2 regions of the Micrococcus endophyticus genome follow, and region 1 is predicted to be linked to the other one. Evidence: riboswitches for the same ligand, from Rfam matches in the RefSeq annotation. Region 1 holds a riboswitch; the other holds the start of a gene.
What was found. Region 1 has a riboswitch for S-adenosylmethionine ahead of HDA33_RS06615 (bifunctional o-acetylhomoserine/o-acetylserine sulfhydrylase). Riboswitches for the same ligand answer to the same signal wherever they lie in the genome.
Positions count from the first base shown of each region.

Region 1 (4,088 bases):
TGGTACCAGATCCCCGTGCTGCTGCTCTCGGCCCTGCGGCACTCGCTGCTCGAGGAGGTCATCGTGGGGGCCTGGCTCGTCGACCGGATCGGCTATCTGCAGCGGCTGAAGGCGGCAGGGCTGGACCGGGACCCGGTGCCCGCGGTGCAGGCCGCGCCCGCGCGCCGGACCGGGGCGCCGTCGTCGTCCTGGACCACCCCGGAGGGGCTGTTCCTGCCGACGCGCGTGGCGACGGCGCTGCTCGCGCTGGCCCTGCTGCGCGGGGCGTACCACCTGTACCAGGGCGTGGGGCCGGGCATCGGCAACGCGCTGATGGGAGTGGTGTTCGTGCTGGTGTTCCTGCGGGTGCGCCGCGTGATGCCGCTGGTGGTCGCGCACTTCCTGCTCGACGCCGTCGGGTTCGTGGGCTACCCGCTGCTGGCGCGGGCGGGCCTGCTCGGCTGAGCGGCCCGCCCGCGCCGGATGCGTCAGAGGGTGACGTCGCCCCGCGGGGTGCGGAAGGTCACCGAGACGATGCCGGGGGTGCCCGAGGGCGCCACGTACTCCACGTTGAGGTCCTCCACGTGGGCGTCCTCGCCCTCGTCACCGAGCCACTCGGCCAGGCGGTCCGGGGAGCCGGCGATGCTCAGGCGCTCGATGGAGGCCTGGGGCTCGGCGGCCTGCGAGGGGTGCATGTCCTCCTGGCCGTCGGCCCAGCGCATGATGAACGGCAGCTGCGGGTCCGCGATGGTGCCCTTGATGCCGATCTGACGCCAGGACAGCTCGCGGCCGTCCGGGAAGCGACGGTTGCCGGGGACGGCCTCGCGGCCGAGGCGGCGCTCGAAGCGGCCGATGTCCGTGGTGGACACGGCCCAGCTCATCCAGCCGCCGCCCTGCTCGGAGCGGGCGCGGACCAGCTGGCCGAACGGCGCGCTGAGGGAGGCGGGGTGGTCGAGGGCCTCGACGACCTCCAGGTACTGCCCGCCCGCCATGGGGAACAGGGCGTTCTGCGTGCCGAAGCGGGGGTGGATGCCGCCCTTGATGCGCTCGACGCCCAGTGCCTCGGCGATGCGGGCGACGGTGGCGTCCAGGCCCTCGGGGCCGGCGGCGTAGGACACGTGGTCCATGCGACAGGAGTTCACTGCGCTGTTCCTCTCCGTTCCCCCGGTGCTCCGGGGGGTTGACCTGGGTGCGAGCTGCGGGGATCGGCCGGCCCTTGACGCGCCGGGTGTCCCCGTGCCGGAAGCGTATCCGCGTGTGACACGGGTGACGAAATCGTGGCGGAGCGGACGGCTACACTCGGTCATACGGTCACGAGAGCCAGCAACAGGCCCCGGCATGCTGGCCGGCAACCCTCCTTCCGCGGTGGGGTGCCCCGGGTGACGACCAGGCCGGTCCCGCACGGGCGCCGGCAAGCGCGGGCCGCTCCCACGGCCCCTCTCGACGGCGCCGGGTCATCTCCGGCACCTCGACGACGCCGGTTCCCGGATCGACACGTCGGCCGCCGGGCGGGGCGGTTCGGGTCCGGCCCCTGAACCCTTCAGGAGGGTCCGCCATGACCGACCAGACCACCCCGACCCCCGACGCCTGGGGCTTCTCCACCGCCCAGGTCCACGCGGGCGCCGCGCCCGGTCAGCACGCCTTCGGTGCGACCGCCCTGCCGATCTTCCAGACCACCTCCTTCGACTTCCCGTCCGCCCAGGTGGCCGCGGACCGGTTCGCCCTCAAGGACCTCGACCCGCTCTACACCCGCATCGGCAACCCGACGCAGGGCCCGGTGGAGGAGAAAATCGCCGCGCTCGAGGGCGGTGTCGGCGCGCTGCTGCTGGCCTCCGGTCAGGCGGCGACGACGTTCGCGATCCTCAACCTCGCCGGCGCCGGCGACCACGTGGTCGCCTCGGCCAGCCTCTACGGCGGCACGCAGAACCTGTTCAAGCACACCCTCGCCAAGGTCGGCGTCGAGACGACGTTCGTGACCGACCCGGACGACCTCGAGTCCTGGCGCGCCGCCGTCCGGCCGAACACCAAGGCGTTCTTCGGCGAGACCCTCGGCAACCCCCGTGGGGACGTGCTGGACGTGCGCGCCGTCGCCGACGCCGCCCACGAGGCCGGCGTGCCGCTGATCGTGGACAACACGCTGGCCACCCCCTACCTGCTGCGCCCGATCGAGCACGGGGCCGACGTCGTCACCCACTCCGCCACGAAGTACCTCGGCGGGCACGCCGCGGCCATCGCGGGCGTGATCGTCGACGCCGGCACGTTCGACTACGCGCAGCACGCCGAGCGCTTCCCCGGCTTCAACGAGCCGGACGAGTCGTACCACGGGCTCGTCTACGCGCGGGACCTCGGGGTGGGCTCGCCGCTCGGCGCCAACCTGGCCTTCATCCTCAAGGCGCGCGTGCAGCTGCTGCGCGACTACGGCTCCGCGATCTCCCCGTTCAACGCCTTCCTGGTGAACCTCGGCCTGGAGACCCTGTCCCTGCGCATGGAGCGGCAGGTGGCCAACGCGGCCGCGGTGGCGCGCTGGCTGGAGGGTCGCGACGACGTCGAGAAGGTGGTCTACGCCGGCCTGGAGTCCAGCCCCTGGCACGAGCGCGCCCAGCGCTACCTGCCGAAGGGCGCGGGCGCGTTCGTCTCCTTCGAGATCGCCGGCGGCCGCGAGGCCGGGGCCGCGTTCGTGGACGGACTCACCCTGCACCACCACGTGGCCAACATCGGCGACGTCCGCTCGCTCGTGGTGCACCCGGCCTCCACCACCCACTCCCAGCTCACCGACGACGAGCAGCGCGCCGCCGGCGTCACCCCTGGCCTGGTGCGGCTCTCGCTCGGCGTGGAGGACCTCGAGGACATCCTCGCCGACCTCGAGCGCGGTTTCGCGGCGGCGGCCTCGGCGGGGGAGCGGGAGTGACGGCCACCGTGAGCCGGCCGCCCCGCGCGGCCCTGCCCGAGGGCGGCCGCCACCGGCTGCGGATCGGGGAGCTGCGCACGGAGACCGGCGGGGTGCTCCCGGACGTCGAGCTCGCCTACGAGACGTGGGGCGAGCTGGATGCCAACGGCTCCAACGCCGTGCTCGTCCTGCACGCGCTCACGGGCGACTCCCACGTCGCCGCGCACGCCGCCGACCCGACACCGGGCTGGTGGGACGCCCTCGTGGGGCCCGGCCGCGCCGTGGACACGGACCGGTGGTTCGTCGTCGCCCCGAACATGGTGGGCGGCTGCCACGGCTCCACCGGCCCGTCCTCGCCGGCCGCCGACGGCCGCCCGTGGGGCTCGCGCTTCCCGTTCCTGACCCTGCGGGACGCGGTGGAGGCCGAGCGGCGCCTCGCCGACCACCTCGGCGTCGGCGCGTGGCAGGCCGTCATCGGCGGGTCGATGGGCGGCGCCCGGGCCCTCGAGTGGGCGGCGACGCACCCCGAGCGCGTGGCCGGCGTCGGCGTGCTGGCGGCGACCGCCCGCTCCTCCGCGGACCAGATCGCGTGGGGGCAGGCACAGACCGCGGCGATCCGCCTCGACCCGGGGTTCCTCGGTGGGGACTACTACGAGGGCGCGGGCCCGGCGGCCGGGCTCGGGATCGCCCGCCGCATCGCGCACACCACCTACCGCACCGCCGGCGAGCTGGAGCACCGCTTCGGTCGGAGCCCGCAGGTTGCCGAGGACCCGTTCGGCGCCGTCGTCGGGGTGCCCGGCGGGCGCGGGCGCTACGCCGTGGAGTCCTACCTGGACCACCAGGCCACCAAGCTCACCGGCCGGTTCGACGCGAACTCCTACCTGCTGCTCACCGAGGCCCTGATGGGCCACGACGTCGGCCGCGGGCGCGGCGGCGTGGAGGCGGCGCTCGCGGGGTACCGGGGCCGGGCGTTCGTGGCGGCCGTGGACAGCGACCGGCTGTACCTGCCCGCCGAGTCCCAGGCGCTTGCCGCGGTACTGCCGGCGCGGCCGCCCGTGCACACGATCGTCTCGCCGATCGGCCATGACGGGTTCCTCACCGAGTACGGCCAGGTGGCCGACGCCCTGCGCGACTCCCTCGCGCTCTGACCCCGCCCACCCCGCTGGACTTTCGCTCGGGAAATCGTCGCTACGCGACCGTTTCGCCGCCATGGTGACGACGA
Region 1 covers NZ_JACHMW010000001.1:1,444,382-1,448,469, reverse strand. Annotated here, with positions in the region: gene HDA33_RS06625 (CPBP family glutamic-type intramembrane protease) at 1-444, shown strand, start outside; gene HDA33_RS06620 (VOC family protein) at 468-1,106, opposite strand; SAM riboswitch class IV at 1,289-1,403, shown strand; gene HDA33_RS06615 (bifunctional o-acetylhomoserine/o-acetylserine sulfhydrylase) at 1,535-2,887, shown strand; gene metX (homoserine O-acetyltransferase MetX) at 2,884-4,014, shown strand.

Region 2 (4,088 bases), 1.2 Mb from region 1:
GCGTCCGCCCGCCCGCCCTGCGCGTGCCCGCCGAGGCGCTGGCCGCCGCCCTCGAGGGCCTGGACGCGGACGTGCGCGCGGCCCTGGAGGAGTCGATCCGGCGCGCCCGGCTCGTGCACGCCGCGCAGCTGCCGCAGGACAGCACGGTGGAGCTCGGCGAGGGCGCCTCGGTGCAGAACCACTGGATCCCCGTGGACCGCGTGGGCCTGTACGTGCCCGGCGGCCGCGCCGTGTACCCGTCCTCCGTGGTGATGAACGTGGTGCCGGCCCAGGCGGCCGGCGTCGGCTCGCTCGCGGTGACCTCCCCGCCGCAGGCCGACCACGGCGGCCTGCCGCACCCCACCGTGCTCGCCGCGTGCGCCCTGCTGGGCGTGGACGAGGTCTACGCGGCCGGCGGCGCGCAGGCCGTGGCGATGCTCGCCCACGGCGTCCGGGACGAACGCGGCGGGTGGCTCTGCGCCCCCGTGGACATGGTGACGGGGCCCGGCAACGTGTACGTGGCCGCCGCGAAGCGCGCCCTGCAGGGGATCATCGGCGTGGACGCGGAGGCCGGGCCCTCCGAGATCGCCGTGATCGCGGACGGCACCGCCCGCGCCGACTGGGTGGCCGCGGACCTGATCAGCCAGTCCGAGCACGACCCGCTGGCCGCCTCCGTGCTCATCACGGACTCCGAGGACCTCGTGCGGGACGTGCTCGCGGCGATCGAGGCGCAGGTGCCCGGCTCCCTCCACGAGGAGCAGATCCGCGTGGCCCTCACCGGGCCGCAGTCCGGCGTGCTGCTGGTGCGCGACCTCGACCAGGCCGTGGAGGTCTCGGACCGCTACGCCACCGAGCACCTGGAGATCCAGACCCGCGACCCTGAGGCCGTCGCGGCGCGGATCCGCAACGCCGGCGCCGTGTTCGTGGGCCCGCACGCCCCCGTGCCGCTCGGCGACTACTCCGCCGGCTCCAACCACGTGCTGCCCACCTCCGGCACCGCCCGCCACTCCTCCGGCCTGAGCACCGTGACGTTCCTGCGCCTGCAGCAGCGCATCCGGTACACCGAGACCGGGCTCAAGGAGCTCGCCGAGGGCATCAGCGTGCTCGCCGAGGACGAGCGCCTGCCCGCCCACGGGGTGGCGGTGCGGACCCGGTTCGCGTGAGCGGGTCGGTTCGCGTGAGCGGGTCGGTTCGCGTGAGCGGGTCGGTTCGCGTGAGCGGCCCGGCGGTGACCACCACGACGACGGCGGCCCGGCCCGGGGGCGCGGCGTGAGCGGCGCCGTCCGGGTGGACGCGTGGCTGTGGGCCGTGCGCGTGTACAAGACCCGTTCGGCGGCCACCGCCGCCGTGCGCGGCGGGCACGTGCGCGTCAACGACGAGCCGGTCAAGGCCGCCCACACCCTCGCCGTGGGCGACCGCGTTCGGGTGCGCAAGGACCAGCGCGAGCGGATCCTCGAGGTCACCGGGCTGATCGGCAAGCGGGTCGGCGCGCCCGTGGCCGTGAAGAACTACATCGACCACTCCCCGCCGCCGATCCCGCGCGAGCTGCTGGCGGTGCCCCACCGCGAGCGCGGCGCGGGCCGGCCCACCAAGCGGGACCGCCGCAAGCTGGACGAACTGCGCGGCCGCGCGTCGGACGAGCGGGGCTGAGCGGGCGGGGCTGGGCAAGGGCGAGGGTGTCAGCCCTCGGACCGGTACACCACCATGCGGAACGGGCCGCCGTCGGGCACGACGCCGGTCAGCGTCAGCGGCCCATCCGCCTCGCGGGCGGGCAGCCCCGCGGACCAGTGGCCGCAGCCCGGGGACTCCGCCATCACGTCGCTGAAGTCCTCGCCCGGCACCGTGGTCATCACGAGGCTGCGGCGGGACCCGTCCTGCTCCGCGCAGAGGAGCACCACCGTGTACTCCTCCCCGGCGCGGGCGTCCACGCGCAGCGACTGCGCCCCCACGGCCAGCCCCTCCCAGAGGATCGAGGCGCCGTCCGGGACGAGGGTCAGGGACGGGTCGAGCTCGGCGTAGGGGATGCCGTCCTCGTCCACGGCGCGGTTCAGGGCGGTCCGGGTGGCGGCGTCGTCCTGGGCCTGTGCGGCCGCCTCGTCCCCGGCGATCTCGGCGGCGGTGCCCGGCGTCGTCGGGGCGGCGGAGGTCGTCGGTGCGGCGGAGGACGTGCCCGCGGCGGAGGACGTCGTGCCCGCCGCCGAGGACGGCGCGGGCGACTGCGAGCCGACGCCCGCCGTCGTCGTGGAGGCACAGGCGGACAGTGCCAGGCCGAGCGCCGCGGCGACGGACAGGGCGACGGGGACGCGGGGGCGACGGCGGCGGTGCGGCATGGCTTCCCCTCTGCAGGATGACCGCGCGGGGTGCGCGGCGGATGCCCCAGTGTGACCCGGGCCACAGGGCGGGGCAACGCGTCGAGCGTGACGCCCTCGAATCGTTGCGCTCCCGTGACTCTGCACTGTGACGCCGGAAGACCGGCCCGCCGTCCCATCTGACGGACCACGTTGACCGGGCGGCGGGGACGGTCCTAGTGTGGGACGCAGAATCACGAGTTCCCGTCATCACGGCCCTGGCCGGCGGGACGGCAACCCTCTCACGCAGTAGTGGGGTGCTCCAGGTGATGATTCGGCCCCCGGGGACCTCCGGCGGGCAAGTACCGCGCCTCCGTGGATCGTGTCGATCCGCGTGACCGCCTCGCCGCGGAGCCGCGTTCGTCTTGCAGAGGACCGACGCCATGACCCGGACTCTCGATGACCGCACCCGCGTGTGGGACACCGACCTCTCCCACCACAACCTGCGCTCCGGCCTGTCCGCGTTCCCCACCGGGGTCGTGGCCGTGGCCGGCCTCGCCGAGGACCGTCGGGAGGTGATGGTCTCCTCCTCGTTCGGCGTGGGCATCTCCTGGGAGCCGGCCCTCGTGGCCTTCTCCGCGCAGAACACCTCCCGCACCTGGCCGCGCCTGCGGCAGGCCGCCTCGCTCGGCGTCTCGCTGCTCGCGGCGGACCAGACCCACCTGTGCCGGCAGCTCGCCTCCCGCGAGGGCGACCGGTTCGCCGGCCTGGACGTCCACGTCAGCCCGAACGAGGCCCTGCTCATCGAGGGCGCGGCGCTGTGGCTGGAGACTCGCCTGCACGCCGAGGTGCCGGCCGGGGACCACACCGTGGTGCTGCTCGAGGTGACCGGCTTCGCGGACCACACGGACGAGGTGGCGCCCGCCGCGCTGCACCGCAACCTGTTCCACGGCCTGCGCGCGCTCTGACTCCTCAGGCCCGTCGCGGGCGAACTCCGGGTGAACATTCCCCACGTGGTTCCGGCGGCGGCCGATCCGTGCGAGGATGGTGTCTGAAGTTGATCAAGCTGTATCCCGCCATCTTCACTGCTCGTCCTCCCGGCCCCGGCCGGTGCTGATGAGTGTTGGGCAAGCGGTTCAGTCTCGCCGCTTCACCCGCGTCCCATCCCGGGCCGCGGTCCAACACCGCCACCGCACTGCGGCGGCACATCGAAAGGACACCATCATGGCTGTCGGCACCGTCAAGTGGTTCAACGCTGAGAAGGGCTACGGCTTCATCGCCCCCGAGGACAACTCCGCGGACGTGTTCGTGCACTTCTCCGCCATCCAGGGCTCGGGCTTCAAGGAGCTCCAGGAGAACGACCGCGTCGAGTTCGAGACCCAGGACGGCCCCAAGGGCCTCCAGGCCGCGAACGTGACGAAGATCTGATCTTCGCCCACCAGGCTTGACGTCCCCCGGGGACGTCCCGACGCCCCCGGTCCACACGGACCGGGGGCGTCGTCGTGTCCGGGGGGTGGGCGTGTGCGCTGGTCGTCGTGTCCGGCGGCGGGCGGCGCCGTCGTGCCGAGGTCAGCGACGGCGGCGCGCGGCCGCCGTCCGCTCCAGCCCGGAGGCGGCGAGCACGGCGCACGCGAATCACACGGCCGCGGCCGGACCGAGCGGGGCGGCCAGCAGGCCGGCCGTCGCGGGCAGCACCACCTGCCCCGCCCGGTTGCCCATCAGCCGGACGGCCAGGGCGCTGGAGCGCCAGCCCGCCGGCACGGCCTGCGTCACCAGGGACATGGTCAGCGGCTGCCCCAGCCCCAGGGTGAACCCGCCCGC
Region 2 covers NZ_JACHMW010000001.1:2,648,879-2,652,966, reverse strand. Annotated here, with positions in the region: gene hisD (histidinol dehydrogenase) at 1-1,142, shown strand, start outside; gene HDA33_RS12255 (S4 domain-containing protein) at 1,249-1,629, shown strand; gene HDA33_RS12250 (hypothetical protein) at 1,659-2,309, opposite strand; SAM riboswitch class IV at 2,520-2,638, shown strand; gene HDA33_RS12245 (flavin reductase family protein) at 2,711-3,235, shown strand; gene HDA33_RS12240 (cold-shock protein) at 3,492-3,695, shown strand; gene HDA33_RS12235 (MFS transporter) at 3,903-4,088, opposite strand, start outside.
Region 2: linked by a shared signal. The riboswitch ahead of HDA33_RS12245 (flavin reductase family protein) and the one ahead of HDA33_RS06615 (bifunctional o-acetylhomoserine/o-acetylserine sulfhydrylase) in region 1 are both predicted to bind S-adenosylmethionine.